DNA from 3 places in the Arthrobacter sp. 05L44 genome. Region 1 is predicted to be linked to each of the others. Evidence: predicted binding sites of a transcription regulator. Region 1 holds the regulator's gene; each other region holds the start of a gene.

The links. The regulator LexA, encoded in region 1, represses DNA repair genes until DNA is damaged. The targets are predictions, from matches to a motif close to TCGAACANNTGTTCGA.
Region 2: AC1DHY_RS06250 (DUF6504 family protein) is a predicted target of LexA. The motif match lies at 1,905-1,920, and genes of this name have one in related genera.
Region 3: AC1DHY_RS07575 (LexA family protein) is a predicted target of LexA. The motif match lies at 1,517-1,532, and genes of this name have one in related genera.

The regions. Positions count from the first base shown of each region.
Region 1 covers NZ_JBFTNS010000010.1:31,628-41,987, reverse strand. Annotated here, with positions in the region: gene AC1DHY_RS15160 (histidinol-phosphate transaminase) at 59-1,177, opposite strand; gene AC1DHY_RS15155 (LysM peptidoglycan-binding domain-containing protein) at 1,311-1,703, opposite strand; gene lexA (transcriptional repressor LexA) at 2,121-2,870, shown strand; gene AC1DHY_RS15145 (ATP-dependent DNA helicase) at 2,954-4,933, opposite strand; gene hflX (GTPase HflX) at 5,073-6,656, opposite strand; gene AC1DHY_RS15135 (class I SAM-dependent methyltransferase) at 7,299-7,913, shown strand; gene dapF (diaminopimelate epimerase) at 7,894-8,850, opposite strand; gene miaA (tRNA (adenosine(37)-N6)-dimethylallyltransferase MiaA) at 8,948-9,865, opposite strand; gene miaB (tRNA (N6-isopentenyl adenosine(37)-C2)-methylthiotransferase MiaB) at 9,917-10,360, opposite strand, start outside.
Region 2 covers NZ_JBFTNS010000002.1:205,705-216,064, forward strand. Annotated here, with positions in the region: gene AC1DHY_RS06230 (SOS response-associated peptidase) at 1-591, shown strand, start outside; gene AC1DHY_RS06235 (VOC family protein) at 645-1,067, opposite strand; gene AC1DHY_RS06240 (chorismate mutase) at 1,082-1,408, shown strand; gene AC1DHY_RS06245 (hypothetical protein) at 1,438-1,824, opposite strand; gene AC1DHY_RS06250 (DUF6504 family protein) at 1,957-2,286, shown strand; gene AC1DHY_RS06255 (DNA polymerase III subunit alpha) at 2,283-5,816, shown strand; gene thrS (threonine--tRNA ligase) at 5,963-7,969, shown strand; gene AC1DHY_RS06265 (HIT family protein) at 7,984-8,619, shown strand; gene pgsA (phosphatidylinositol phosphate synthase) at 8,609-9,247, shown strand; gene pdxS (pyridoxal 5'-phosphate synthase lyase subunit PdxS) at 9,412-10,338, shown strand.
Region 3 covers NZ_JBFTNS010000002.1:509,910-520,269, forward strand. Annotated here, with positions in the region: gene AC1DHY_RS07560 (FdhF/YdeP family oxidoreductase) at 1-38, shown strand, start outside; gene AC1DHY_RS07565 (DUF6457 domain-containing protein) at 142-459, opposite strand; gene AC1DHY_RS07570 (L-threonylcarbamoyladenylate synthase) at 568-1,188, shown strand; gene AC1DHY_RS07575 (LexA family protein) at 1,547-1,978, shown strand; gene AC1DHY_RS07580 (Y-family DNA polymerase) at 2,014-3,303, shown strand; gene AC1DHY_RS07585 (AfsR/SARP family transcriptional regulator) at 3,343-4,275, opposite strand; gene AC1DHY_RS07590 (cupredoxin domain-containing protein) at 4,773-5,213, shown strand; gene AC1DHY_RS07595 (hypothetical protein) at 5,210-5,671, shown strand; gene AC1DHY_RS07600 (CDP-alcohol phosphatidyltransferase family protein) at 5,726-6,481, shown strand; gene ligD (non-homologous end-joining DNA ligase) at 6,478-7,500, opposite strand; gene AC1DHY_RS07610 (class I SAM-dependent methyltransferase) at 7,554-8,837, opposite strand; gene AC1DHY_RS07615 (hypothetical protein) at 8,986-9,336, shown strand; gene AC1DHY_RS07620 (alpha/beta hydrolase family protein) at 9,323-10,048, shown strand; gene AC1DHY_RS07625 (hypothetical protein) at 10,032-10,253, shown strand; gene AC1DHY_RS07630 (class I SAM-dependent methyltransferase) at 10,264-10,360, shown strand, end outside.

The sequences.
Region 1 (10,360 bases):
TTTGGATGAAGGCGGCGCCCCGGCGAACAGGGCGGTGTGCGTGGGTCCTGGGTTAAGTCTAGGCGGACGGTGCTTGGCGGCCGGTCAGGATCTGTTCGAGGGCCTGCAGAAACGCTGTGGTTTCCGTCTCAGTGCCGGCTGTCACCCGCAGATGTCCCGGAATGCCGACGTCGCGAATGAGCACCCCGGCGTCCAGCAGCCCCTGCCAAACCTCGTGCGGGTTGTCCAGGCCGCCGAAGAAGACGTAGTTCGAGTCCGAGGCGGCGGGCTTGAGGCCCATCCGGATCAGTTCGGAGACGATCCTGTCCCGCTGGCGTTTGATGTCCTCGACGTCGGCCATCAGCGCCACGCGGTGGTGCAGGGCGGCCAGGGCCGTCGCCTGGGTGATGGCCGAGAGGTGGTACGGCAGCCGCACGAGGCGGAGGGCGTCGGTGACCTCCGGGGCGGCCGCCATATAGCCGAGCCGTGCGCCGGCGAGGGCGAAGGCCTTGCTCATGGTACGGGAGACGATCAGCCGCTCGCGGCCCGGCAGCAGGGTCAGGGCGCTGGGTGTGCCGTCGTGGGCGAACTCGTGGTAGGCCTCGTCGACGATCACGATGGTCTGGCTTTCCTGGCCCGCCTCATAGACGGCCTCCACAACATCCAGGCCCAGGCCTGTCCCGGTGGGGTTGTTCGGCGAGCAGAGGAAGACCACGCTGGGCTTCAGTTCGCGGACCTGCCGGGCTGCCGATTCCGCGCTGAGGCCGTAGTCCTCGGCGCGGACTCCCACGATGTATTCGGTGTCCGTCCCCGCGGCCAGCAGCGGGTACATGGAGTACGTGGGAGGGAAGCCGAGGGCGGTGCGCCCCGGGCCGCCGAAGGCCTGGAGGATCTGCTGGAGCACTTCGTTGGACCCGTTGGCGGCCCAGATGTTGTCCGCTTCGAGGCCGTGGCCCAGATACTCGGCGAGGGCCTCGCGGAGTTCGGTGAACTCGCGGTCCGGGTACCGGTTCAGCCCCGCGGCGGCCTCGGTCACGGCCTCGGCGATAGCGGCGCGGACGTCGGCCGGGACCCCGTGCGTGTTCTCATTGACGTTCAGCAGGATGGGCACGTCCAGCTGGGGTGCGCCGTAGGGGCGCAGGCCCCGCAGGTTTGTGCGGAGGGGCAGTCGGTTGAGGCGCTCTAGCTGGTCAGTCACCCGCCCAGTTTAAGTGAGACCCGGGCCCGCCCCGAAACTGTGACCCCGGAATGCCCGCCCCGTGGGGGCTGCCGGGGTTCACCAGGGGCGTTCACTCACACGCCGGCTGGTCATTCGCCGGCGGGGGCCCTGCCTACTTTGAAGGGACGAAAAGCTGCTGGCCGGGCATCACGCGGGCGGCGCCGAGGTTGTTGAGCTGGACAATGTCGGCCACGACGTCGCGGGGATCGCGTTCCGGTGCCACGGCGCCGGCGATCGCCCAGAGTGATTCGCCCGGCTGGACGGTGACGGTGACCGCGGGAGTCACCGAGAGCTCCGCGGCGGAGTCGGCCGCCTTGGCGGGGGCGTTGAGGAAACCGGCGAGCGACAGGACCATGACAGCCAGGACGATCAGCGGCAGGCCGATGAAGACGAACCGTCCCCGGCGGGTCAGCCGCAGGGGCGCCTGGCGTGCTGCCGCTTGGGGCACGGCCGTGCGGGACTTGATGGTGCCGAACGAACCGGACATAACGCTTACTGCTGACATAACTAAGCCCTCCTGGACCTCTCTGTGCCGCCCGGCGTACTCCATGTACCCGCCGCCAACCGGCCGAACCATCGAACGCGTGACCTTCATAGGCGAACCTGCGACTGCGAAACTTAGAACACAGAATCGAAACCTGCATTCGGTTCCCGTCGACAGGTTTCGAACACATATTCGAACTCTGCTTGTTCTGTTTTAGCACCTATGAACGAACATTGTCGAGACTCGCTAGAACAAATGTTTGAAAAACATGGTGTGCTGGCCTACTTTTGAATCACGGAACAACCGCTGGTGAGTTCACCTGCGGTTGGACAGTTCAAGTTCAACAACGGGGTCTGACATTTTTAGGCCCCGGGGGTTTTCAGGCCACAGCGGCCCGGCGGCAAGGTCCGCAGGGCGGAACGGAAAGGCATGGCGAATATGGCAGCACAAGCCGCCGGCGGGAGGGCTACCCAACGGAGCCCGCAGACCGGCCGGGCGCCGAAGAGCCTTACCGTCCGGCAGAAGAAGATCCTGGAGACGATCCAGCGTTCGGTCACGGACAACGGCTACCCGCCGTCCATGCGCGAAATCGGTGACACTGTGGGGCTCGCCAGCCTCTCCAGCGTCACCCACCAGCTCTCACAGCTGGAAAAGCTCGGTTACCTGCGGCGGGACCCCAAGCGGCCCCGTGCCATGGAAGTCCTGATGCCGCTAACCCTGGACGGCGGCGCCACCCCCATCTCCGGCGTCGAGAAGTCCAGCGGTCTGCGGGCCGTGGGCGGCCTCGCCGTCTCGGAACTGGCCAGCGCCACCGACACCGCGATGGTGCCGTTCGTGGGCCGGATTGCCGCCGGCGGCCCGATCCTGGCCGATCAGGTCGTGGAAGACGTTATGCCACTGCCACGCCAGCTGGTGGGCCACGGCGAGTTGTTTATGCTCAAGGTGGCGGGGGATTCGATGATCGACGCCGCCATCTGCGACGGTGACTGGGTGGTGGTCCGCCGCCAGAACGACGCCGTCAATGGTGACATCGTGGCCGCGCTGCTCGACGACGAGGCCACCGTCAAGACGTTCCGCCAGCGCGACGGCCACACCTGGCTGCTCCCCCAGAACACCCAGTACGAACCGATCCTCGGCGATCACGCCGTCATCATGGGCAAGGTCGTGTCCGTACTGCGCTCCCTCTAACCGGGAACCACCCAGCACCAACTCAGCAGGTCCCGTCCGATGTTCCGGACGGGACCTGCGGCGTTGGGGCAGAATTTTCCGGCCTATCCGGCGGCCGGGGCCTTGGCCAAGCGGTCGAGCGCGGCCAGCGCCACGGCCGGATCCGTGGTGGGCCAGAACGGTGGCAGCGCCGCGCGCAGGAAGCCGCCGTAGCGCTCGGTGGAAAGCCGGGAATCGAGTACGGCCACCACGCCCTTGTCCGACGTCGAACGGATCAGCCGGCCGGCGCCCTGCGCCAGGCGGATGGCCGCGTGGGTCGCCGAGACACTCATAAAACCGTTGCCGCCCGACTGTGCCACGGCCCGGGAGCGGGCGGTCATCAGGGGATCGTCGGGCCGTGGGAACGGGATCCTGTCGATGACCACGAGGCGGCAGGAATTACCCGGTACGTCAACGCCCTGCCACAGCGACATTGTCCCGAACAGGCAGGTGTCCGGCTCGTCCGCGAACTGCTTGACCAGCGCCGTCATGGTCGATTCGCCTTGGCAGAGGATGCTCAGGCCCAGCCTGGGCCGCATCGCCTCGGCGGCCTCCTCGGCAGCACGCCGGGAGGAGAAGAGGCACAGTGCCCCGCCGTTCGAGGCGCGGATAAGCTTCTCGAGTTCGTCGAGGGCCTCCGGGGAGGTACCGCGGCCCGGTTTGGGCAGGTGCTTGGCGACGTACAGGATGCCTTGTTTTGGATATTCAAACGGGGAGCCGACGTCGACGCCGGTCCAGCTGGGCGCCCCGGGCCCCACCAGTCCCAGTCCCCCGGCTGCGGGCTCGAATGCCGCTCCGATGGCGAGGGTCGCCGAGGTCAGGACGACTGTGTGGTCCGCGAACAGCCCTTCGCGCAGCCGCCCGGCGACGCTGAGCGGGGCGATGTTGACCAGGGCCGGCGCGGAGTCATCCGGCTGTGAGTAACCCTGCTGCGGGTCAAAGCTGCTGTTGCGCGAAAACCAGACCACCTCGCGGTTTTCCTTGGCGGCCAGGAGCCGTTCGCACAGCTCCAGGATCACCATCAGGCGGGAGCGGGCGAGCTGCCGGCCGCCGTCGGCCGGCGTGGCGCTATCCCCCTTGGAGTCGGAGAGCGCGGCGCGGCAGGCGTCGCGGAGCTGGTCAACGCAGTCCAGCTGTTCGCTGTTCAGGCCGTTCGGCATCAGCCCGCTTGGGACACCTTCGATGGCGAGTTCGAGGTTGGCGGCGGCGGTATTGAGCGCATCCACGGTGATCCCGGTGTGCTTACGGGCACCGGATGCCGCGGCGTGCACCATCGCGACGGACAGTTGCCCGGACACGGCGCCCGTGACGCGGTCCTGGAGCTCGTGCGCCTCGTCCACCACAACGACGTCGTATTCGGGCAGCACCGCGAGGCCCTCGAAGGCGCTGACGGCGAGCATGGCGTGGTTGGTGACCACAACGTCGGCGTCGGCGGCGTTCTGCCGGGCGAGTTCGCTGAAGCACTCGGCGGCGAGGGGGCATTTCTGCGCCCCCAGGCATTCCATCGAGGTGACGGACACCTGGCGCCAGGCGCGGTCGGTGACGCCCGGCAGAAGCTCGTCACGGTCGCCCGTCTGGGTCTCCTCGGCCCACTCCCGGAGCCTGACCACTTCCTTGCCCAGCTGGGATGAGGGCCCGCCCATGGCTGCGGCGAAGTGCGGTACGGAGGTGTCCTCGCCGAGGGAGAAAAGCTGGCCTTCCGCGGGCTCCTCGGACGGGAAGCCGCCCTCGAGCTTGTGGCGGCAGACGTAGTTGGCGCGGCCCTTCACCAGGGCGACTTTCACCGGCCGCTCCAGGGCCGGCGTAATGGTTTTCAGGAGACGAGGGAGGTCCCTGCCCACGATCTGGGTTTGCAGCGCGAGGGTGGCGGTGGAAACCAGGGTGGGTTTGTCGCTGACCAGCGAGTGGGCGATCAGCGGAATCAGGTACGCCAGGGACTTGCCGGTTCCGGTGCCCGCCTGGACCAGCAGGTGGTCGCCGGTGTCGATGGCGCGCGCCACCTGCCGGGCCATTTCGTGCTGGCCCTCACGGCTCTGGCCGCCCATCCCGGCGACCGCCCGGTCGAGGAGTTCAACCACGAAATCCTCGCCGGACGGGCCGCCTTTGGATGCGCCTGTTGTGGACGTTCCGTCTTCTGACCGGCCGGCGTCAGGCGATGCTGCCGCCTCCCCGGCTACTGCTGGTTCAGTCATTGCTGAGGAAGGCGTCCAGTTCGGCCGCAAGGCCCTCGCGTACCATCACCACGGCCCTGGTGCCGGCTTCCACATGGTCGAGGCTAATGATCTCGGCGTCGGTCTCGTGGAGCTTGCTGAGCAGGTCCCCGCGGTTGTACGGGATCATCAGCTCCATCTTCACGCTGGGCCGCGGGATGCCCTCGCTGATGGCCTTCAGCAGCTCCGGGATGCCCTCGCCCGTACGGGCAGAGACCACTACGTGGCGTGGCTCGCGCTGCTTGAGCCGTTCGACCACAAAGGGATCGGCGGCGTCGGCCTTGTTCAGGACGATGATTTCCGGCACTTTGCGGGCATCGACTTCACTGAACACGGAACGGACGGCCGCAATCTGGCCCTCCGGGTCCGGGTGGGAGACGTCGACGACGTGCAGGATCAGGTCCGAATCCGCGACCTCTTCCAGGGTGGAGCGGAAGGCCTCCACGAGCTGGGTGGGCAACGAGCGGACGAATCCGACGGTATCGGCGAGGGTGTAGCCCAGTCCGTCCGCCGTTTCCGCCTTGCGGACGGTGGGGTCCAGGGTGGCGAACAAGGCGTTCTCCACCAGGACGCCGGCGTCGGTCAGCCGGTTCAGCAGCGAGGACTTACCGGCGTTGGTGTAGCCGGCAATGGCTACCGACGGTACGGCGTTACGACGCCGGTTGGCCCGTTTGGTCTCGCGCGCCGGCTTCATCGCCGCAATTTCGCGGCGCAGCTTGGCCATCCGGGTGCGGATCCGCCGCCGGTCCAGTTCAATCTTGGTCTCACCGGGGCCGCGTGAGCCCATACCGGCACCGGCGCCACCCACCTGGCCACCGGCCTGGCGGGACATCGACTCACCCCAGCCGCGCAGGCGCGGGAGCAGGTATTCGAGCTGTGCCAGTTCCACCTGTGCCTTGCCCTCACGGCTCTTGGCGTGCTGGGCGAAAATATCCAGGATCAGGGCCGTGCGGTCGATGACCTTGACCTTGACGATGTCTTCCAGGCCACGGCGCTGGGAGGGCGCCAGCTCGGCGTCGACCACCACGGTGTCAGCGCCTGTCGACATCACAATGTCCTTGAGCTCCTGGGCTTTGCCGGAGCCGAGGAACGTGCCCGGGTCCGGCTTGGCGCGCCGCTGGACCAGTCCGTCGAGGACCTCGGATCCGGCGGTTTCGGCCAGGGCCGCGAGCTCGCGCAGGGAGTTCTCGGCGTCGGCCAGGGTACCCTCGGTCCACAGCCCCGCCAGCACCACCCGCTCCAGGCGCAACTGCCGGTATTCGACTTCGGTGACGTCTTCGAGTTCTGTCGAGAGTCCGGCCGTCCGCCGGAGGGCGCGGCGTTCCTCGAGGTCCTGCTGGTCGCCGTCGTAGCTGCTGTGTTCCTCATCCAGTTGCGACAATGCCTGCGCCTTGCCGAAGACCGGCCGGGACTGGGCGGCATCACCGTCGCCGGCACTCGGGCCGGTCTTGGATGCCGGGGCGTCTTTGGAGAGGATCCGGTCGATAACAGCTTGGATTTCCGCAGGACTCATGTCCTGGGCGGCTGAATCGGAACCGGGGTTGGGCTGGCTGGTCATGGTCTCCTTCGAAGGGTCTGCACTCTCAGAATAGTGCCGTTCGGTGTTTCGTGGCGCGGTATTCGCGCTGGGCTGACGACTGGTGGTCATTCATGCCTCCTCGGGTGCCGGACGGCGGCGGCGCCGACGGCGGGGTGGGGCTCCGGTCCGGAGCGGTGAGTGCGGGCTGCAGCGGTTTAGGAACGGCGCGGATGTGCGGGCAGCTGGTGAGCTGGCTGGTGTGCGTTGGTACTATCCGGGTGCGCCCGCCGGGATGCGATGCTGCCGGGACCGGCTGGTATCCCTGCCGTGAGATCCCGCATGCTGTGCACGCGGACGGACAGGTTCCGAGAGGAGTGACTCCAAGCAAATCCGGCGCCGTGGGATTGATGCAGTGATCACGGAGGCGCGCAGAGCGGAAGGTAAGTACCTGCGTCGCTGCCGGGGCGGGACTTCCGATGGCGCCAGCGCAGCTGTCGGTGCGGAAGGCGCCGGTACAGAAGACGTCGCTGCGGAAAATCCGGCCGGCTACTTGAAGTTAAGGATCATGTTTTTAGCCTAGCAGACCGGCCCCCCGCGCCATGGGCCGCCGTGTCGGGGCGGACGGCGGCGGATCCCGGCCGGTTTCCCATACCGCCGGAGCGCCAACTAATCTGGCCAGTTATGGAGTCTGCACACTATTTCAGCGCCCAGCCGGCCGGGCCGTTCACCCGCAAGCCCCTGACCGTGGAACTCGCCGGCGGGCAGCGGCAGTTGCAGACGTCCGCGGGGATCTTCAGCCCGGACGGAATCGACAAGGGTACAGCCGTCCTCCTGGCGGATGTTCCCGCTCCCGCACCGCAGGGGAACCTGCTGGACATCGGCTGCGGCTGGGGTCCGATCGCGCTGACCATGGCGTTGCGGGCGCCGCACGCACGGGTCTATGCCGTGGACGTCAACGAACGCTGTGTGACGCTGACGAACGAGAATGCGGGGCTGCTGGGACTCACCAACGTCACCGCCAGCACCCCCGGGGACGTCGACCCGGAGCTGCGCTTCGACACGATCTGGTCCAACCCGCCCATCCGGATCGGCAAGGATGAACTCCATGCCCTGCTGCTGCTCTGGCTCCCGCGGCTGGCCGCGGGAGGCTCGGCCTGGCTGGTGGTGCAGAAGAACCTGGGCTCCGATTCGCTTCAGCGCTGGCTTTCGGCCGAGCTGGATGCCAGCTTCACCGTGACCCGGGAAAGCACATCAAAGTCCTTCAGGATCCTGCGGGTCAGGAAAGCGTCCCACTAGCGACGATCACGGCGGGCCCGCTGAGTTCCACGTGCTCGTGGCCGTCCGCGGCGACGAAGAACTTCACGCCGACGACGCCGCCGGGCACCTCCACGTTCCAGGTATCCGGTGCACCCTGGCCGGCCCAGTGCCGGATCGCGACGGCAGCGGCGCAGGCTCCGGTGCCGCAGGACTGGGTCTCCCCCACCCCGCGTTCGTGCACGCGCATGGTGATGGTACCCACGCCGTCGTGGACCAACGGCTCGGCCGGCACCACAAACTCAACGTTCGTCCCGTGCGGCGGAACCGGGTCCACCCGCGGCGCCCGGAACAGTTCCGTGGCCTCCAGCTCCGCGAGTTCGGCCAAGGCGACGACGGTGTGCGGGTTTCCCATGCTGACGGAGAGTGCCGGCCGGGCCACTTCCAGGCCGCCGGCGCTGACCAGCGAATCCATGGCGCGGGCGGTGGCTTCGCCGGGGAAGATGAACTCCCAGGGGCCCATATCCACGGCGTACCCGGAGGCAGTGCGGACCACGGTCTTGACCCCGCCGCGGGTTCCGATGGTCAGTGATTCGCCCGCCGGCAGGTCCACCAGGCCTTCGGCGATCAGGAAGTGCACGAAGACCCGGACGCCGTTGCCGCACATTTCGGACAGCGAACCGTCGCCGTTGCGGTAGTCCATAAACCATTCTGCGCCGGGGTGGGCGGCAAGCAGTTCCTGGCCCTCGGGAAGCAGCCGGGACGGGACGGCGCGAATGAGTCCGTCGCCGCCGATGCCGCGGTGCCGGTCGCAGAGCGCCGCGACCTGTTCCGGGGTGACGGCCAGGGCCCCGTTGGGGTCCGCGATGAGGACGAAGTCGTTGCCGGTTCCGTGGCCCTTCGAGAACTTCAGGCCGCCAGGGGTAACGGCGCCTCCGGCAGCAAGGTGGTCAGCGGCCGGGGCCAGGGTTTCGTCCATGGTCCAAGGTTACAGTTCGTTGCGTGCCGGGGTGGAACCGGGGCGCCGGCCAGGCTGCGAACGCGTGGCGCCCGCCAGGGTGTCCGGGGCGGACTTGTCAGCCGCAGAGCTCCACGGCCCGGGCCAGTAACCCGGGGTCTTGCCAGTCAAGCCAGTGGATCCGGGGGTCGGCCCGGAACCAGGTGAGCTGGCGCCGGGCGAATTTCCGGGTCGCGGCGATGGTGTCCTCGGCGGCCGTCTCCAGGTCCCACTCGCCGTCCACCACCCGGAGGAACTGCGAATAGCCCAGGGCGCGGGAGGCGGTCCGGCCCCGCCGCAGCCCTTCGGCGTCGAGGCGCTGCACCTCGGCCAGCAACCCGGCATCCACCATGGCGTGCACGCGGGTGGCCAGCCTGGCGCGCAGCAGCTCGCGGTCAACATCCAGGCCGAGCTGCACAGCCGGCTGGAAGTACTCGCGGGAGGGCATAAAGGAGCTGAAGGGGCGCCCGGTCAGTTCGAAGACCTCCAGCGCGCGGATCACGCGCCGCGCATCGCCCAGCCGTCCGGCGGAGACCGGATCGAGCCGTTCCAGCCGTGCCCGCAGCGGCGCGAGCCCGGCGGCGGCTTCCTCAGCTTCCAGCCGGCCGCGGATGGCGGGGTCGGTGCCGGGGAACTCGAGTACGTCCAGGACCGCCCGGACGTAGAGACCGGAGCCGCCGGCGAGGATGGCCCGTTTCCCGCGGCTGTGGATCTCCGCAATCACCGCGCGGGCCTGCTGCTGGAAGTCCGAGACGCTGGCTTCCTCGGTGACGTCGAGGATGTCCAGGAGGTGGTGCGGCACTCCCCTGCGTTCAGCCGGCGTGATCTTCGCGGTGCCGATGTCCATGCCGCGGTAGAACTGCATGGCGTCGGCGTTAACCACTTCGCCGTCGAGGGCCACGGCCAGCGCGACGGCCAGATCGGACTTCCCGGAGCCGGTGGGGCCGACGACGGCGATAACCGGCGGCGTGGCGCGGAGGGTCCCGTGGGCCGGCAGGGCGGCGGTCAGGGGTGCGGGCGTGACCTGCGGGGCGGGCGCGGCCACGGGCTAGCGGGCGCGGAGCGGGAGGGTGGGCATGCCCAGGGACACCCCCGTGGTGCCGCCGGCCGCGCCGGGTACCGGGGCGCCACACGAATCGGCCTGCGACCGGTCCCAGGCGTCGCCGGCGCGGGACCGCCGCAGGCTGTACTCGGCCGGGCCCGCGGGGTCGGCGATCAGGTGGAACGCCGCGGCTTCGGTGATGGTCACGGTCACGAGGTCCCCCGGACGGGGGGTTTCGGCACCTTCGGGGACGGAGAAGTGCACCAGCCGCTGGTCGCGGGCGCGGCCGGACAATCGGTGGGTTTCTCCGGCCTTACGGCCCTGCTGGGCGGTCACCATGACCTCGACGCGGCGGCCCAGCTGGCGGGCGTTCTCCTCGGCCGCGATCCGGTCCTGCAGCGCGGTGAGCCGTTCGAAGCGTTCCTGCACCACCGCTTTGGGCAGCTGGTC
Region 2 (10,360 bases), on a different contig from region 1:
GTGCGGCAACTGCACATTGCCCGCTGGGGCCTGGTTCCCTCGTGGGCCAAGGATCCGGGCATCGGCTCCAAGATGATCAACGCCCGCAGTGAGAGTGTGCTGGAGAAGCCGGCCTTCCGGAAAGCCACCCGCGCCCGGCGCTGCGCTGTGCCGGCGGACGGATATTACGAATGGAAGGGTGAGGGCCGCGGCAAACAGCCCTATTACGTGCACCCGGCGGACGGCTCCCCGGTGGTCTTCGCCGGCCTCTACGAATGGTGGAAAGACCCGTCCAAGGCCGAGGGGGATCCGGAACGCTGGCTGCTGTCCACGTCGATCCTGACCACTGACTCCCCGCCGGAGGGCTACGCCGACGGGATGCTCGCCGAACTGACAGCGCTGCACGACCGCGTTCCGCTGCCAATGGACCGGGCTACCATGGCGACCTGGCTGGACCCGCAGGCCGATGACGCCGCCGCCCTGGTGGGGCTGGTCCGGGCCGGTGCGCACGACGTCGCCGAGGGCTGGAGGATCGACGCCGTGGGCACCGCCGTCGGGAATGTCCGGAACGATTCCCCGGAGCTGATCGAACCGGTCGGCAGCCTGTTCTAGGGGACACCCCGCCGGTCGCGCGAACGGCTGCGGCGGGCGGCCCGAGGCCGCGCCTAGACCGTGACTTTGCCGCCGGCGTCGACCGTCCACGTGGGGTTGAAGGCGACCTCCCAGCGGAAGCCGTCAGGGTCCGCGAAGTAGCCCGTGTACCCGCCCCAGGGCTGCGTCTTCGGAGCAGCGACGACGGCGCCCCCGGCGGCTTCTGCCTGGCGCAGTGCGGCATCAACTTCCGCGGCGCTGCCCACGTTGTGGCTCAGGGTAATGCAGGGGATGCCGGCCGGGGCGTCCGTGGCCGCCTCTGCCTGCATTTGGCCGGCATCCCACAGGGAGAGAACCAGGCCGTGGTTGGCCTGCAGGAAGAGCACTTCGCCGGGAACCTCGCGGTGGACAGGCCACCCCAGTCCCTCGACATAAAAGCGGCGGGAGGCGTCAACGCTGCGGACACCCAATGAGATGAAGTCGACTCGTGGTTGCATGATTCGATACTGTCATGCACATGTCCACACATCACCGTGACGCCAAACACGCCCAGGCCGACAAGGAACAGCTCGCCGCCGTGCGGGTGGCCGTCGACGAAGTGGATGAGCAAATCGTCGCGCTGATCGGCCGGCGCGAACGGCTAATCCGGATCGCCGGAACCCTGAAAGCCGACAGCGCAGAGGTCAGGGCGCCGGGCCGTGTTGAACGTGTCCTGGAGCACGTCAAGGCAACGGCTGAGCAGAAGGACATCGACACCGACATTGTCGAACAGACTTACCGGGGCATGATCGATGCCTTTATCCGGCTGGAGCTGGAAGTTTACAAGGCCAGCAGCTAAGGCTGCGGCAGGACGCCCCTAGAGCGAACCTAGAGGGATTCTTCTACGGGCACGTTGGACTGGTAGTCCCTGCCCTCACAGTCGCTGTACGCCGTCATGAGGTGGCCCTTGGCCAGGCCCATGACCGTGCTGAGCGGAAAATTCCCGGTAATGGTGTTTCCGGAGTGCTCCACGCCCTTGATGTCGAAGTTCTCCTCCGTGCCGTCGTGGCTGAAGCAGAAAAAGGAGACGGCCTCGCCGTTCATGAACTCGATTTCCATCCGGCGCTGGTGGGAGTGGTCCGGGGTGGCCGCTACGAGCCCCACCACGTAGGCCCCGGAACTCGGGATGTTCCCGTCAATATCGAACTTCGCCACCAAGGTTGAATCCTTGGCGGCGATGCTTACGTGCTTCAGGAGTGCGCTGTGGGAGCTCATGGCTCAATCCTGCTACCTCGGCTTGCGTCCGTCCACCCCCATCTAGGTTTTGCCCCGGCCCCGGCGTAGACTTGATTTGTTCGAAGATATATTCGAATCAATCTGTAGGGTTTGTACTTGCCGGGAGGCCTCATGGGGATGTTCAGCGAGTCGGTGGACGTCGCCTGTTCCCCGGCAGGCCAGCCGCAGACGGTCGTCTGGAAGGGCAGGCAGTACGAGGTCTGCGCCGAACCCGTCCGCTGGTTCGAGCGGCGGCAGTGGTGGGCCGAGGAACAGCGGGCACCCCTGGGCAGCGGACCGGGACTGGTGGACCACGAGATCTGGCGGGTCCAGGTCCGGGACACCGTCACGCCGGACCGGACTTTCACCCTAGACCTCACCAGGCACCTGGGTAGCGGCCGCTGGCGGGTGCTGCGGATCCATGATGCCCTGCATGCCTCGCGGGAGCCTGAATCGGCATGAGCTTCACCCACCTGCATGTCTCCACCGCCTTCAGCGCCCACTACGGGGTGTCCTGGCCGGAGGAACTCGCGGCGGCCGCGTCCGCCGACGGGGCCACGGCGCTCGCCTGCACTGACCGCGACGGACTCTACGGCACTGTCAAGCACCTTAAAGCCTGCATGGCGGCGGGGCTGGACCCCGTGGTGGGTGTGGATCTGGCGGTCTTTGACGACGACGGCGACCTCCGCACCCAGCTGGGCGGACGTGTTGTGGTGCTCGCCCACGGGCATAACCAGGGAGCCGGCTACCGTGCCCTGTGCCGGCTGGTCTCTGACGCACATGCCCGCACCACGGGGAAAGCGGGGGGAGTGGTGCCTGTTGCCGTGACCAGGGCGGAGCTGGCCTCACGCGCCCTCGATCCCTCAACGCTTGAACCGGTACTGACCGTTCTGATCGGTCCCGATTCGGACGTGGGGCGGGCCATGGGCGGGCGCCGGTACCTACGCCCCCGCACCCTCTTCAAACGCTGGCTGGATGTGATGCCTGCGGGAACCGTCGCGGCAGAGGTTGTGTCCCAGCTCAGCCCGCCCGGGGAACCCTTCAGCACCGCCCATGCCGTGCGGATGCTCAAACTCGCCGCCGAGCACTCGGTCCCCGCGGTCCTCAGCAACGCGGTGCGCTATTGCGCCGAAGACGGGGCAGCTACGGCTGACGTGCTGGATTCCGCCCGCACCCTGAAATCCCTTCCCGAGCTCTCCGCCGCCCCCCAGCTGCAGCCCAACGGCCAGGGCTGGCTGAAGACACCGGCTCAAATGCTGCGTCTGGGCCAGGAAATCATGCATGCCGCTGGCTACGGCGCCGCGGACCTCAAGAGCCTGCTGGCCCACACCGAGGCGCTCGCGGACCGCTGCCGGATGGACCCGGTCACGGACATGGGGTGGAAGCAGCCGGTGGTGCCCGAAGCCTCCGTGATCGGGATCGCCGGCGACCCGCTGGTAGAGCTTACCCAGCGGTGTGAGGCCGGGATCAACCGGCGCTTCCCGGGGATCACCGGGAAGGCTGCAGAGGAACTGCGCGCCCGGCTGGAACACGAGCTGCGGATCATCGACGGGCTCGGCTTCGCCTCCTACTTCCTGACGGTTGCCGAGGTGTCCCGGATGATCCTGGACATGGGTGTCCGGGCGGCGGCGCGCGGGTCGGGTGCCTCCAGCCTTGTGAATTTCCTGATCGATGTCAGCCAGGTCAACCCGCTGCAGCACGACCTCATTTTCGAACGCTTCCTTTCCCGCGACCGGGCCACGCTGCCGGACATTGACATCGACGTTGAAAGCGCCGAACGGCATAACGTCTACCGGAAGATCTTTGAACGGTTCGGCTCCGAGCGCGTCACGTTGATGAGCATGCAGAACGGATACCGTGCCCGCGGGGCGGTACGCGATGCCGGCCTGGCGCTGGGTATGGATGGCGGGGACATCGATGAGATCGCCAAGCAACTGTGGCGGTTCTCGGCCCGGAACTTCCGCGAAGCACTGGTGGAAAAACCAGAGCTGAAGGAATTCGCCGGCCGGGTAGAGCAGCGGGACTTCACGGAGAACCAGCAGTTGGATCTTCTGGTGGACCTGACCGAACGGCTGGACCGCCTGCCGCGCCACATTTCGATGCACCCCTGCGGGGTCATCCTGGGCGATGCCACCCTGCTGAACCGCACCCCGGTCCAGCCCAGCGGCCTGGGCCTGCCGATGAGCCAGTTCGACAAGCACGACATGGACCCGATGGGCATGCTCAAACTTGATGTGCTGGGCGTCCGGATGCAAAGCGCCATGGCTTTCGCGGTCCGGGAAGTGATCCGGCTGCACCCGTCCAAGGCCGAGGTGGTGGCGGCCGGCCGCCACCCCGTAGGCTCCGACGGGACCGGCCCGGACTACATCGCCGCTGACGGCCGGATCGACCTCAACGCCGTGCCGCTCGACGACGAACCCACCTATGAGCTGATCCGCAGCACCCACACCCTGGGCTGCTTCCAGATCGAATCTCCGGGGCAGCGGGAACTGATCGGCAAGCTGGCGCCCCGGGAATTCAACGACCTCATCATCGACATCTCACTCTTCCGGCCCGGACCCATGAAGTCGGACATGGTGCGGCCCTTCCTGGAACACCGGCACGGTTTCGCCCCTGAGGTCTATCCGCATCCGGACCTCAAGCCCGTGCTGCAGGAGACCCATGGTGTGACGGTTTTCCACGAGCAAATCCTTAAGACCTTCGATGTGATGACCGGCTGCGGGCTGGCCCGGGCGGACGAGTTCCGGCGTGCCCTCGGCAATGAGGTCATGGAAGGCAAGGTGGAGGAATTCTTCCGCCGTGAGGCACGGGCACGGAACTATACCCCTGCCGTGGTGGACAAGGTTTGGGGAACCCTCAAGGCGTTTGGCAGCTTCGGGTTCTGCAAAGCCCACGGGGCGGCCTTCGCCGTGCCCACCTACCAGTCGGCCTGGCTGAAGACCCACCATCCCGAGGCGTTCCTGGCCGGGCTCTGGGAGCACGACCCCGGTATGTACCCCAAACGGCTGCTGGTGGCAGAAGCCCGGCGCCTGGGCATTCCCATCCTGCCCCTGGACATCAACCGCAGCCAGGCCGAATACCGGGTGGAAAGGGTGGAGGCCGGCCCGGACCAGGGCAAACTCGGCATCCGGCTGAGCCTGAACGGTATCTACGGGCTGTCCGGGGCCGAGCTGAAACGTACCGTGGCCGGCCAGCCCTACGATTCCCTCGCTGACCTGCGCGCCCGTTCACGGCTGAGCAAACCCAGCATCCAGCGGCTTGCCCAGCTGGGGGCCTTCGATTCCCTGCACCGCTCCTCCGGGGGAACTGCCAACAGGGCTGACCTGGTCCAGCATCTGCAGCAACTGCAAACCCGTCCGCAGCGCAAGGGCGTAGAGATCATAGAGGGCCAGCTCGCCCTGCCCCTGGGCGATGTCGAGCTCAAAAACCTGAAAGGAGGCCTGCCTGCCCCCACCCTGGTGGAGACGGTCCGCGCCGAACTGGATCTGTTGGCCCTGGACGTCAGCGGGCACCTGATGGCCAGCCACGCGCCGCTGCTGGAAAGGCTGGGCGTGACGACGGCGGACAAGCTCCTGGGGTTGCGAAACGGCACCGAAGTCCTGGTGGCCGGGGTGCGGGTAGCCACCCAGACCCCGCCGATGCGCGGCGGCCGTCGGGTGGTCTTCATCAGCATCGATGACGGCACCGGCTGCGTGGATTCCGTGTTCTTCCACGAGGCCCAGGAACAGTCAGGTCCCCTACTCTTCGGCACCCGGCTGCTGCTGATCCGCGGGACCACCCGGCGGACCGGACCGCGCGGCATCAGCATCAGCGCCTCCATGGCCTGGGACCTCAGCCGTACCGAGACCCTGCCGTTCCCTCCGGCGGCGGAGGGTCCCGGCCGGGGCGGCGGACCCGGCACGGCCGGGCATCCGGGGTATCCCGACGCCGCGGTCCCCGGTCCGCTGGACGGGATCCGGCGCAACCTTGCCATCACTGGCATGGGCGGCTGACCAACGGTAGACCTTCTGCGCACTGGCGGCCGGGCGGCGGCGGGCCGCGTTGGTTGGCCTCCCGGGAACCGATAGCATGGACGAGGCTGGCTGTGGTCCCCGTATGCCACAAGCTACGAAGCCTTAACTTTGAATAGGAGACACCCGTGTCAGATGCCCAGCAGATCACCCTTCTCGTCGACGGCGAAGAGACCAAGGTGACTACCGGGACCACCGGCGCGGAACTCTTTTTTGAGCGCCGCGACGTTGTTGTGGCCCGCGTCAACGGCGAACTGAAGGACCTGGACCAGGCGCTCCCGGAGGGTGCCGCCGTCGAATCCGTCACCATTGACTCCCCGGACGGCCTCAATGTCCTGCGGCACTCAACAGCCCACGTTATGGCCCAGGCGGTGCAGCAGTTGCGCCCCGACGCCAAGCTCGGCATCGGCCCGTACATCACCGACGGCTTCTACTTCGACTTCGACGTCGAGGAACCCTTCACCCCTGAAGACCTGCGCCAGCTGGAAAAGATGATGCAGAAGATCATCAACCAGAACCAGAAGTTCGTCCGCCGGGTTGTCTCCGAGGACGAGGCGCGCGAGGCCATGAAGGACGAGCCCTACAAACTCGAACTGATCGGCCTTAAGGGCGCCGGGTCCGACGCCGACGGCTCCAACGTCGAGGTCGGCGGCGGCGAACTGAGCATCTATGACAACGTCGAGCGCAAGGAAGGCACCGCCGTCTGGTGCGACCTGTGCCGCGGGCCGCACCTGCCCAACACCAAGCTGATCTCCAACGCGTTCGCCCTGACCCGCTCCTCGGCGGCCTACTGGCGCGGCAGCGAGAAAAACAAGCAGCTGCAGCGCATCTACGGCACTGCCTGGCCCACCAAGGAGGCCCTGAAGGCCTACCAGGAACGGGTTGCCGAGGCAGAGCGCCGCGACCACCGCAAGCTCGGCGCCGAACTGGACCTGTTCTCCTTCCCGGACGAGCTGGGTTCCGGCCTGCCGGTGTTCCACCCCAAGGGCGGCATCATCCGCAAGGCCATGGAGGATTACTCCCGCCAGCGCCACGTCGACGCCGGGTACGAGTTCGTCTACACCCCGCACATCACCAAGGGCCACCTTTACGAGGTCTCCGGACACCTCGACTGGTACCGGGACGGGATGTTCCCCCCGATGCACATCGACGCGGAACTGAACGAGGACGGCACGGTGCGCAAGCCCGGCCAGGATTACTACCTGAAGCCGATGAACTGCCCCATGCACAACCTCATCTTCGGCTCCCGGGGACGGTCCTACCGCGAACTGCCGCTGCGCCTCTTCGAATTCGGCTCGGTGTACCGCTACGAGAAGTCCGGCGTGGTGCACGGCCTCACCCGCGTCCGGGGCATGACCCAGGACGACGCCCACATCTACTGCACCCGCGAGCAGATGAAGGACGAGCTCACCACCACGCTCAACTTCGTCCTCGGGCTGCTGAAGGATTACGGCCTTGAGGACTTCTACCTGGAGCTGTCCACCAAGGACCCCGAGAAGTTCGTCGGTTCCGACGAGGTCTGGGAGGAAGCCACCCAGACCCTGGCCGAGGTCGCGCAGGAATCGGGACTGGAGCTTGTCCCGGATCCGGGCGGAGCAGCGTTCTACGGCCCCAAGATCTCGGTCCAGGCCCGGGACGCCATCGGCCGGACCTGGCAGATGTCCACCATCCAGCTGGACTTCAACCTGCCGGAGCGGTTCGAGCTTGAGTTCCAGGCCGCCGACGGCACCCGGCAGCGGCCGGTCATGATCCACCGCGCCCTCTTCGGCTCGATCGAACGGTTTATGGGTGTCCTGACCGAGCACTACGCCGGGGCGTTCCCCGCGTGGCTGGCGCCGGTCCAGGTGGTGGGCATTCCCGTGGCCGAAGCCTTCAACGACTACATGTTCGACGTCGTCGGCCAGCTCAAGGCCGCCGGGATCCGCGCCGAGGTGGACATTTCCTCGGACCGTTTCCCGAAGAAGATCCGGACTGCCAGCAAGGACAAGATCCCGTTTGTGCTGATCGCAGGCGGGGACGACGCCGAGGCCGGCGCCGTGTCCTTCCGCTTCCGTGACGGCAGCCAGGACAACGGGGTGCCCGTGGCCGAGGCCGTCCAGCGGATCGTCGACGCCGTCCGTAACCGGGCCAGCTAGCGGGGGAGCAGCACGTGCAGGAGACCACAGGCGCTGTCCCGGGCTACCCGGGGGACGACGGCGTGACCGACGACTTTGGCCTGGCCGGGGTGCCGGACGCGTTCCAGCGCCTGTGGACTCCGCACCGCATGGCCTACATCAAGGGCGGCCAGCACCAGTTCAAGAACCCGGACGACTGCCCGTTCTGCGTCGCTCCGGAACGTGAGGACGACGATTCCCTGATCGTGTACCGGGGACAGACCTGCTACGTCGTCCTGAACCTCTTCCCGTACAACCCCGGCCATCTCCTGGTCTGCCCCTACCGGCACATCCCGGACTACACGGACCTGACCGTCGAGGAAACCGCCGAGTTCGCCGACCTGACGCAGACAGCCATGCGGGTGCTGCGCAAGGTTGCCAACCCCAGCGGGTTCAACCTGGGAATGAACCAGGGGGTGACCGGCGGCGCCGGGATCGCCGGCCACCTGCACCAGCACGTGGTGCCGCGCTGGGGCGGGGACGGTAACTTCTTCCCGATCATCGCGCAGACCAAGGCGATCACCCAGACGCTCGGCGAAGTCCGCCAGCAGGTGGCCGAGGCGTGGCCGCAGGCCGCCGACAGCGGCAGCGACGCCGGTCCGTCGACCCCGGGGACCGCGAATGCTGAATAAGCACGCCCGGAGTTTCTTCACCGCACTCTTCTCGCCGCTGGCCCGGTGGCTGCTGCGGATGGGCATTTCACCGGACGCCGTCACCATCATCGGCACCGCCGGTGTGGTGGTCGGTGCCCTGGTGTTCTACCCCCTGGGTCAGTTGTGGTGGGGAACGTTGTTCATCACGGCCTTTATTTTTTCCGACGTCATTGACGGCATCATGGCCCGCATGCAGGAACGCGGCGGACGCTGGGGCAACTTCCTGGATTCCACCCTGGACCGCGTCGCCGACGGTGCGCTCTTCGCCGGCGTCGCCATCTGGTTCTTCACCGGCGGCGCCGATACCCCCATCGCCATCGCCGCCGTCGTCTGCCTGGTGCTGGGCATGGTGGTGTCCTACGCGCGGGCCAAGGCGGAGGCGCTCGGCTACCACGCGAACGTTGGGATCGCAGAGCGGGCCGAACGGCTGGTCTCGGTGCTGGTAGTCACCGGTTTTACGGGTCTCGGCCTGCCCACGGTGGTCCTTCTCGCCACCCTCTGCCTGCTGGCCGTGGCCAGCTTCGTGACCATTGTGCAGCGGATCGCCGCCGTGCACCGCCAGTCCGTCGACGAGATCGAGGGAACGGCCAGCGAACAGGCCGCCTGAACACCGTAACCGGAATACAACCGGGCCCCGGCGGGGGACTAGTATTAGCCTTACCGGCCAATGGTTCCCGGTAATCCGGTGTGTGCGAGCCGGTGTACGCCAGATTGTCATCTGCGTGCCGCCCGTGCCCCGGCGAGGTCATCTATCTACCCATAGGGGTTTTTGTGTCTACACCTGATGTAAGCAACGAAGCCGGCGCGTCCGCCAAGAACGTAACGGGCAGCAGCCGCGTCAAGCGCGGCATGGCGGAGATGCTCAAGGGCGGCGTCATCATGGACGTCGTCAACGTCGAGCAGGCCCTCATCGCCGAGGATGCCGGCGCCGTTGCCGTCATGGCGCTCGAGCGCGTTCCCGCCGATATCCGCGCCCAGGGCGGCGTGTCCCGCATGAGCGACCCGGACATGATCGACAAGATCATCGACGCCGTGTCCGTCCCCGTGATGGCCAAGGCCCGGATCGGCCACTTCGTCGAAGCCCAGGTCCTGCAGTCCCTCGGAGTCGACTACATCGACGAGTCCGAGGTCCTGACCCCGGCCGACTACACCAACCACATCGACAAGTGGAACTTCACCGTCCCGTTCGTCTGCGGTGCCACCAACCTCGGTGAGGCGTTGCGCCGCATCAACGAGGGCGCGGCCATGATCCGCTCCAAGGGTGAGGCCGGCACCGGAGACGTCTCCAACGCCACCACCCACATGCGCCAGATCCGCGCCGAGATCCTGAAGCTGGCCGCCCTGCCCGAGGACGAACTCTACGTCGCCGCCAAGGAACTGCAGGCCCCGTACGAACTGGTCAAGGAAGTTGCCTCCACCGGCAAGCTCCCGGTCGTGCTGTTCACCGCCGGGGGCATCGCCACCCCGGCTGACGCCGCCATGATGATGCAGCTTGGCGCCGACGGTGTCTTCGTCGGCTCCGGCATCTTCAAGTCCGGCAACCCGGCCCAGCGCGCCGCCGCCGTCGTGAAGGCCACCACCTTCTTCGACGACCCGGACGTTATCGCCAAGGCCTCCCGCGGCCTGGGCGAAGCCATGGTCGGGATCAACGTCGACGAGATCCCGCAGCCGCACCGCCTCGCCGAGCGCGGCTGGTAACTCGCGCTAATGAGGGCGCCGG
Region 3 (10,360 bases), on a different contig from region 1:
CGGACCGGCTGCACACCGCCGCTAACGCATCGGCCTAGCCGGCAACAGACAGGCCGCGCTCCCCGGCGGGAGCGCGGCCTGTCTGTTGTTTGGTGCTGTTGCGTCCGCTAGCCGGCGCTTACCGGGAGCATGACGGCGCCGCTACTGGGCCCGCTTGGCCCAGCCCTTCTCGTCCGGGCCGCCGGACTCGCCGTGCTCGCACAGTTCGATGACTTTATTGGATGCGGCGTGCACGGCCTCCTGGGTGCTCTTCCGGCCGTTGGTGGACGCGGTTCCTGCGGCGTAGCCGACGATGAAGGCGCTGATGGCGTCCGCGTGCGGGCCGACCGCCTTTACTGACTCTTCGGCGACTTCCACAATCTTCTCGTGGTCCACTTCCAAATCCAGGATCTGCAAGGCCTGGATCAGCCGGGCGCTCCAGTGCCGCAGTGCACTGTCTTCATCTCGGGGCAAAGTCATCTGCAACTCCTCATCGTCGGTGCTCGGGCGGTTCGGTTGTCCCTCAAGGGTTAGCACCGATCCCGGCGAATGCGCAATGCGCCCCCTCCCCGGGCGTAAGCTCATGCCATGGCGAGATACTTCGATGTGCACCCCGAGGACCCCCAGCCCCGCTCCATCACCCAGGTGGTGGACATGGTGAAGTCCGGCGGCCTCATCGCCTACCCGACCGACTCCTGCTACGCCCTCGGAGCCCAGGTGGGCAACCGGGACGCCCTGGACCGCATCCGCGCCATCCGGCAGCTGGACAACAAGCATCACTTCACCTTGGTGTGCAAAGATTTCGCCCAGCTCGGCCAGTTTGTCCAGATCGACAATGATGTGTTCCGCACCATCAAGGCCGTGACCCCGGGCAGCTACACCTTCATCCTTCCGGCCACCAAGGAAGTACCCAAGCGGCTGCTGCACCCGAAGAAGAAGACCGTCGGTGTGCGCATCCCGGACAACCGGGTGGTCCAGGCGCTGCTGGCCGAACTCGGCGAGCCCCTGCTCTCCAGCACCCTGCTGCTGCCGGATGAGGAAGAGCCGCTGACCCAGGGCTGGGAAATCAAGGAGAGGCTGGACCACGTGGTGGACGCCGTCATTGATTCCGGCGACTGCGGGGCGGAGCCGACGACGGTCATCGACTTCTCGAGCGGCGTGGCCGAGGTTGTCCGCCGCGGTATGGGCGACCCGTCCCGTTTCGAGTAGCCGCCGCATACACCAGCCACCGTGTCGCCGGCCCGGACTGTATATGTCGCCGCTCCGTCCGGGTTCGGCACAAACGCACCCGGGCTCCCAGCTGGGGGGACGTTGCCCCCGGACGTCGAGGACTGCACCGGCTCGAATCACGGCGGACCTGTTGAAGGACCTCGGAACCACCGGAGTGATACCGAATTCGTGCGCAACCATGTCCCCCGAATCGCCGTCGGCGCAGGTGTATTGCGTGGGGAGGCGCGTCCTGCCCCTGGTTCGCCGGGGCCCGCGATTCCGATTCCGCAGGGCCGGTCAAATGTCGGCGCCCGGGGCTACCCTTTATTCGAAGATATATTCGAATAAAGGGTGTGTTGTGAGCGTTGTTGTTGGTCCCCGCGTGATAGATGCGGGCGCGTCCTTGCTGTCGGTCCTGATCTCGCCGGTCGCTGTTGCGGCCGGATACCCGTCGCCGGCTCAGGACTACTTCGACGGCCGGATCGACCTCAATGAACACCTGATCAAGGACATCACCAGTACGTACGTCGTCCGGGTGTCGGGGGACTCGATGGAGGGGGCCGGAATCAGCGACGGCGATGAGTTGATCGTGAACCGGGCGCTGGCACCGCGTGACGGATGCGTCGTCGTCGCCGTCCTCGACGGCGAGCTCACGGTCAAGCGTCTCCGCATCACCGCCTCCGGCGTGGTGCTGCAGGCAGACAACCCGCGCTACCCGGACATCCGGGTCCCGGCCCTGTCCGACCTCGTCGTCTGGGGCGTCGCCACACGCTGCCTGCACCATGTCTGAACCTGAACGGGTGCCCGAGCAGGAAGGTTGGTGTGATGATTGAACCCCGGTCCGGCGGCAGCATCGCCCTCGTGGACGTGAACTGTTTTTATGCCAGCGCCGAACGCGCCTTCGACCCCTCCCTGGAGGGCCGGCCCGTCGTCGTCCTGTCCAACAACGACGGCTGCGCCGTCACCCGCTCCCCCGAAGCGAAGGCACTCGGCATCCCGCTGGGCGAACCGTGGTTTAAGCTCGCTCCGCGCGCCAAGGAGTGGGGGCTGGTGGCCAAGTCCAGCAACTATGAGCTCTACGGCGACATTAGCGCCCGGGTCATGGAACTCCTGGGGCGGTATTCGGCCTGGCTGGAGGTCTACAGCATCGATGAGGCATTCCTGGGAGTCACCGGCGGCCCCGCCGAGCTGCAACGCCTGGGGCACGCGATGAAGACTGCCGTCCGCCGCAACGTCGGCGTCCCGGTCTGCATCGGCATCGCCGGCACCAAGACGCTGGCCAAGCTGGCCAACAAGTGGGCCAAGCACAACCCGGCGTTCGACGGCGTCTGCCACTGGGAGGCCGTCCCGGCCGAGCGCCAGGCGCAGCTCATGGCGGACCTGTCCGTGATCGAGCTCTGGGGTGTGTCGACCCGCCTGACCAAACGCCTGAATGCGATGGGGATCCGGTCCGTCCTGGACCTGGCCCGGGCCGACCCCGTGACCATCAGGGACCGCTTCTCGGTGGTCCTCATGCGTACCGTCCTCGAGCTGCAGGGCACCCGGTGCATCCCGCTGGAGGAGGAGCGCGTCGGCCGCGACCAACTGATCTTCAGCCGATCGTTTGCCACCCCCGTAGGAAACCAGGCGGGAATGCGCCAGGTCCTGGGCCTCTACGCCCAGCAAGCCAGCGCCCGGCTCGCCAAGCACGGGTTGCAGGCAAAGCTGCTCACCGCTTTCGCCGCTACGTCCTACTACAACCCGCGGGACAGCTCCTATCCGTCGGTATGCGTCCCGCTCCCCATGCCCACGGCTGACCCGGTACTGCTGGCACGCGCGGCCTACGCCCTGCTCCCCCGGATCGGCGACGGCATCAAGTACGCGCGGGCCGGGATCATGGTCACCGACCTGCGCCCCACCGCCAACCAGGCCCCGCTGGCCCTGTTCGAGAACCCGCACGAGGAACGCGGCATCGGACCCCTGGTGGAGGAGATCAGCCGCAGATACGGCCGGGGATCCATCGGCCTGGGTCACGGAGGCATCCGCGGCGGCCCCGACTGGACCATGAAGCGTGACATGTTGTCACCGCGCTACACAACGCACTGGGATGAACTCCCCGTGGTCCGGGCGGCCTGACGGTGGGTGCCAGCACCCGGACCCCGGCCACCGGCCACGTCACACCGCGGCCCGGACCCGCTGGAGGAAGGAATCCAGGATTCGTCCGGCGTTCTGGTGCAGCCGGTCATCGGTCCCCGCACCCTGCGACCCCGGGTTGTGCAGCCAGCCGCCAAGGAACAGCAGGGCCGACAGCACCTCGGAGAGCTCCGAATCGGCCTCGGCGTGCTGCCGCAAGAGCCGCAGATGCGCGGCCTGGAGGGCCGGTCCCGGCGGGCAGGCGAGGTCTCGGTCGAAGAGACGGCGGCAGCGGTCGTAGGCGGAGAGACCCTCGGCGGGCAGGCCGGCGAGTTCGTAGGCCTCCACCAGCACCATCCAGGCCCGTTCGTTCAGGGGCTCGGACCGGATGGCCGCTTGTGCCCAGTTGATCGCCTCGTGGGGGCGCCTTAGCGCCGTTGCCGCCTCGGCAGCGGCGAGCATCGCGGCAACCCGTTCGGCATGCTGCCGCGCGCGGGCCTCGTCCGCCCAGTCAGCGACGAGCTCGAACCCCAGCAGTGGCTCGGCCGAGAGCGCCAGCGCCTCGACCAGCACCGGGTAGGCGTCTTCCGGGGCGGCCGTCGCCGCGGCATTGAGCAGGCAGCGGAAACGCATGAGGTCAAGGTCCACCAGGTGCGGATCCAGCAGATACCCGCTGTTGGCGGTCCGGAGCGGACCGGACTTGGTCTGCCCGGGCTGGATCGCCCGGCGGAGCCCGCTGATGTAGCTCTCCAGCGTCGCTACGGCCCCGTCGCTGGCGCTCGGTCCCCACAGGATCTCGATCAACTGCGTCTTTGAGACCGGGGTGCCGAGGTTCAGCAAGAGAATTTCGAGGATGTGGCGTGGTTTGCAGCCGCCGAGGTCCGCGGCTGTCAGCGCGACGCCGTCGCGCCGGATTTCCAGTGCTCCGAACAGCCGGACCGTTATGGCTGTATCTGCTCCCGGCAAGGTCTGCACGATGTTCTCCGATTCCCCAGGCAACGATTCAGAACGCGGCTCCACAAGTGTCGAGCTGAGGCCGAGAGAAACACCCCGGTGACCTTCAGTGCGGACTGAAACCCGACCAGCTTTCCGGCCTCTGCCAGCCACCGTGGCACGCGGACCAAGCGCCCAACAAGGCGGGGCAACTACCCGACTTTCGGGATGCCGAAAGTTGGGTACGGGCGGCAAACCAGTGAGTAAGCGCCCGCGAACACGGGCAGGTAATTTCTTTTTTGGCCCAAGTAGGGCCCGGCCCGAAGTGAGTCCCGGCCAGTACCCGGCCAACCTCACCTGCAACTTGCGCGATCACGCCAACCACGTAGTCCACGGCCTCCTGCAGCCCAGGATGGGAACACGCTGAACACCGCCTGCAGGGCAGCTGGAAACTCCGCGCCGCCCGGGCCAAACGGGAGCAGAATGGGAGCAGCCGGTCAACTTCTGCGGCCAGCAGATCCATGGTTTAGGGGTGCCCCATGAACACCAGAAATGTGCGCGCCACGCTAGTCCTGGCGGCGGTCCTGGTGGCCGCCCCGGGATGCTCGTCCGGGGGAAGCGGGGCATCACCGGCCGCCACGTCCGCGGGCGGCCCCTCGGCGACGGCCAGTATGCCCATGGGTTCGGGAAGTGCTCCGGGTACAGCCGCGCCGGGCAGTGCGACGGCAGGCCCGTCGGCCATCACGATCAAGGACTTTGCCTACGGCACCCCCCTGGTGGTCGCCGCAGGCACGCCGGTGACCATCACCAACATGGACAGCGCCGAACACACGGTGACCGCCGACGACGGCGCGGCGTTCGACGTCGACGTCAAGGGCAGCGGTGGTACAGCGAGCTTCACGGCGCCCTCCAAGCCGGGCACGTATACCTATCACTGCACCTTCCACCCCGGCATGCACGGAACGTTGACAGTCCAATGAGCGCTTCAGTCCGCGGCGGGGCGCCGGCCCGGAGGCGGGGACGCGGCGTTGGCCTGCGGTTACTGACAGCGGCGGCCCTCCTCGTCGACGCAGTGGTGCACATCCACTTGGCTCCCGGCTACCAGGCGGGGTCGCCGCAGGGCATTGGCCAGGGCACACTTTTCCTGCTCGAATCCGGTGCGGCGGTGCTGGCCGCACTGGCCGTCTTAGTGCGCGGCAGCCGGGCTGCCTACGCCTTCGCTTTCCTCGTGGCGCTCAGCGCGTTCGCCGCCGTCGTGGTTTACCGCTACGTCGATCTGCCGGCGTTCGGCCCGTTCCCGGCCATGTACGAGCCCGTCTGGTACTTCGAGAAGTCGCTGAGCGCCGTCGCCGAGGGTGCGGCGGCCGTGTTCGCCGGCCTCGGCGTCGCCCGGGCCGGCAGCGTGGCCCGCGCACAGGGCCCGCGGCCGGTGCCCTGACCGGCTGCAGGACCCAACCGGACGCCGCGTTGTTAGCATGGTGCCGAGGTGACCATGCCAAGCAGAATTTCCCGCCGCGCCGAGGCCGATGTGACCGTGGCCGCAGCCGCCTACCTTGCGTCGGCCGGCTGGCTCGCCGCGCTGGCCTCGCCCGCGGTTCCCGCCGGGATGCTGGCCGTGGCGGCAGGCGCGGCTGTGCTGGCGCGAATCGCCGGCATCGTCCTGCTGCGCGAACCCCGCGTGTGCACCCCGGCCGACCGTGTCACCCTGATCCGTGCAGTCCTCGTGGCCTGCTGTGCGGCGCAGGCTGTGCTGGACGTCGCCGGCGGCCACGCCCCGGGTTGGCTTCTTGTGGTGCTCGGCGCCTGCGCCTTCGCGCTGGACGCCGTCGACGGCCCCGTGGCACGGCGCACCAGGACGGCGTCGCCGGCGGGCGCGCGGCTGGACACCGAGACCGATGCGGCCCTGACCCTGGTGCTCTCCTGCGCCGCCGCGGCGGTCTTGGGCGGTTGGGCGCTGGTGACCGGGCTCCTCTACTACGGGTTTACCGCCGCTGGCGCCGTCCGGCCGGGCTTGAGAGGGGTCCTTCCGGTGTCACCCCTGCGGAAGGTGATCGGCGGGCTCCAGCCGCTAACCCTGCTGCTGGCGTTGACCCCCGGCGTGCCGCCCGGGCCCGGCACCTCGGCACTCCTGGTGGCTTTGGGGCTCTTGCTGTTCTCCTTCGGCCGTGACGCGGCCGCACTGGAGCGGATGCACCGTGCCCGTCCCGTTCCCGGCCGCCCCGTTAGCGCCCGCGGGGGCCGACGCTAGGCTTTGGTCCGGGCACGGCTGGGCTGCACGCGCGGCGGTTCACCGGGCATCTTCGGGAAGTCCGGCGGGAAGGGAAGCTCGCCGAGGCCCGCGGAGAGGTCACGCTCCCACCACCCCAGCAGGGTGTCGATGGTGCCGGGGTTCGTGTGCATGTCCGCCCAGGGATCCCCGACGGATTTGAGCCGGGCGGGGACGGTGGCCACGGTGAAGTCCTGCGGGTCGGCGCTGTCCAGTTCCTCCCACTCCAGCGGACAGGACACGGTGGCGGCCGGCAGTGCCCGGGGGCTGTACGCGCCGGCCATGGTCCGGTCGCGGTTGGCCTGGTTGAAGTCCACGAAGATCCGGCTCCCGCGTTCCTCCTTCCACCAGGCGGTGGTGACCTGCTCCGGCATCCGGCGCTCAAGTTCGCGGGCTGCGGCGATCACGGCGTGCCGGACCTCAAGGAACTCATGCGCCGGCTCAATCGGGGCAAAGACGTGCAGGCCCCGGTTGCCCGAGGTCTTGATAAAAGCGGTCAGCCCGGCCTCGGCCAGGACGGCTTTCAGCTCACGTGCGGCGGGGACGGCGTCCCGGAAGCTGGTACCCGGCTGCGGGTCAAGGTCGATCCGCAGCTGGTCCGGGTTATCCGGGTTCCCCGCCCGGGAGGCCCACGGATGAAAGACGACAGTGTTCATCTGCACCGCCCACACGGCGGCGGCAACCTCCTCGATCACCAGTTGCGGGTGGGACCGGCCGCTCGGGTAGACCACATCCACGGCGCCGACATAGTCGGGGGCGCCCTTAGGCGGGTTCTTTGAAAAGAACTGTTCGCCGTCGATGTCCCCGGAGAACCGCTGCAGCGTGATGGGGCGGCTGCCGTTGGCGGCCAGGAACGCCTCTCCCACGGCCATCATGTAGTGGGCGAGATCCAGCTTGGTCAGCCCGGCCCCGGGCCACAGCAGCCTGCTGGGACTGGAGATCCGGACGTCCCGGCTGCCGTGTGGTCCGTCGACGCTGACCGTGGTTTCTTCCCTTGCCATGAGGACAAGCTACCCCCGGGCACGGCACAACAAAAGACTGGCCGCCCGGGTCTTCAGAGCCAGGCCGACCGGCGCAGCGGTGGTTCGGTGCCTCCGGCGCGCCGCACCAGGACCTGGTTGACGCCGGTGGTCCCGGCCTCGAAACCCAGCGCGCTCGCAGCCATGTAGAGGCGCCAGACCCGGGCCCGTCCTAGGCTGCTGGTCCGCACCGCCTCGTCCCAATGGCTTTCCAGGTTCTGCACCCACGCCCGGAGGGTCAGCGCATAGTGCGGGCGCAGCGCCTCGACGTCGAGCACCTCGAAGCCGCCGCCCTCCAGGGCGCCCACCATCTCGGCCAGGCTGAGCATCTCCCCGTCCGGGAAAACGTAGCGCGGGATAAACGAATCCGGATCCTCAGCGTTGGGGCCTGCGTTCCAGGAGATGGCATGATTCAGCAGCCGGCCGCCCGGCCGCAGCAGCCCGTGCAGCCGGGAGACGTAGTGGCCCGTCTGTTCGCGGCCGACGTGCTCCGACATGCCGATGGAGCTGATCGCGTCGTAAGGGCCGTCGTCCACGTCGCGGTAGTCCTGGATCCGGATGTCGACCCGGTCGGTGAGGCCCGCCTCCGCGACCCGTTTCCGTGCCAGCTCGGCCTGTTCCGCGGAGAGGGTGACCCCGACGACGTCGGCCCCGTAGCGTTCGGCGGCGTGTATGGCGAAACTGCCCCAGCCGCAACCGACGTCGAGCACCCGCATGCCCGGGCCCAGCCCCAGTTTCCGGCAGACGAGGTCGAGTTTGGCTTCCTGGGCCGCGTCCAGGCCGGTGGCGGGGTCGTCCCACACGGCGCAGGAGTACACCAGCGACGGACCCAGGACAAGCGCGTAGAAGTCGTTGCCGACGTCGTAGTGGTGTGAAATGGCGGCAGCATCACGCTTCCGGGAGTGGCGCCGGCCCTTCCGTGCCACCCGGGCTTCTTCGGGGGGCGGGGCCGGGTTCGGTCCCAGCGCGCCGAGCCGCACCGCCGTGGCGGCCAGCGCTCCGAGTTCACGCAGGGTGGGGCGGCGGAAGGGCCCCGGCTGGGCGAACTTCCCTGCCGAGCTGAGCGCGGTGAAACTCGAGAAGATGTCCCCGGGCGCCTCGATGTCACCGGCGACGTACGCACGGCTGAGGCCCAGCTGGCCGGGTGCATACAGGATGCGCCGGAGCGCCCGCCGGGAGTGGAACACCAGCAGCGGGGCGCCGTCGGGTCCGGCCTCCGAGCCATCCCAGGCGCGCAGCCTGAGCGGGATATCCCTGGTTCCGAGCACGATGGCCAGTGCCCCGGCCAGCCGGCTCGCGGCCCCTCCTGGAGTCGACATGGTCCTTCCTCTCACCAGACGGCGTGTCCACCCCAATCTATTGGCCGGCCGCGCCGCGGAACAGGGGCCGGACGTCCCGTGTTCGCGTGCCCGGGGTCCCGGGTGCCCGCGCTGGTGCCGGGTCTCCGCCGTCGTTAGGCTGGCTCCTATGGCTGAGGCATTTACATCCCTGGTGGACACGTTCCGGAATGTGGGGGTCTCCCGCGCCTACGGGGCTCCCGTGCAACTTGGCGGCGAAGAACTGGTACCCGTGGCCCTGGTGTCGTTCGGCTTTGGCGGCGGCAGCGCGCCCGCCTCCGACGACGCCCCGGCCGGGGCAGGCGGGGGTGGCGGCGGCTTCGTACTCCCCCTCGGGGTCTACGCCGCCGGGCCCGGCGGAGGCGTGGGGTTCCGGCCCAACCCGGTGGCCCTGCTGCTCGCACTGGCGCCGGTGGTCTGCGCGGTGGGGCTCTCCGTCCGGGGGCTGGCACGGCGCGGGATCCTGCATGGCCGCCACTGAGGAGCAGCTGAGCATCGACGTCGACGGGTCCGCCGTGACGGGCATATACGCCCGGCCGGCCCGGGCCGTCGCGACGCTGGTGGTGGCGCACGGGGCAGGTGCCGGCATGGAGCACCCCTTCCTGCGCGGCTTCACCGCAGCCTTGAACGACGCCGGCATCGCCACGCTGCGCTTTAACTTCCCGTACCGCGAGGCGGGCCGGAAATTCCCCGACCGACCACCGGCAGCCGTTGCTGCCTGGCGGGCGGCGATGGACGCCGCCGCCGCCCGGTCCGAGGGCGAACCCCTGTGGGCCTGCGGCAAATCGTTCGGCGGCAGGATGGCCTCCATGGCAGTCGCCGAGGGCATGCCCGCCGCGGGACTCATCTACCTGGGCTATCCGCTGCATCCGCCGGGGAAACCGGAAAAGCTCCGCGATGAGCACCTCTACGGCATCACCGTCCCGATGCTGTTCCTCCAGGGCACCAGGGACACGTTCACTACCCCTGGACTGCTGGGGTCTGTAGTGGCGCGCATCGGTTCCGGCGCGGTCCTGCAGTGGGTGGAAGGCGGCGATCATTCGTTCGCCGTGGCCGGCAGAAAGCAGTCGGCGGAAGAAACCGGGGCCGGTCTGGCACCGGCGGCGGCGGGCTTCATCGCCCGGCACAACGCGGCAGCGGTTCCCAGAACGGCTCTTAGGCTGAAAGATGGTGTCCATGAGCAAACCACATGAAGCGTCGCGCCGCGTTGAATCCGACAGCCCCGAGGCCGTTACCACCGCCGTCCGTGAGGCCACCCGCGAACTGCGGGATGAGCTTCAACGCGACGGCATCGAGGTCAGCTTCCAGGACCTGGCCCTGCTGGGCCACTCCGAGTCCTGGGACGGGGAAGGCCAGCGCTGGGTCCACGTCGCGTGGGACGGCGCCGAGGCCGGGTAGCCCCTGACCCGTGACCGACTATGACCCGCGCCTGGTGCAGCTGTACGACGACGACAACCCGGACGGCCCCGACCACGACTACTTCCGGGCCCTCGCGGACCACCTCG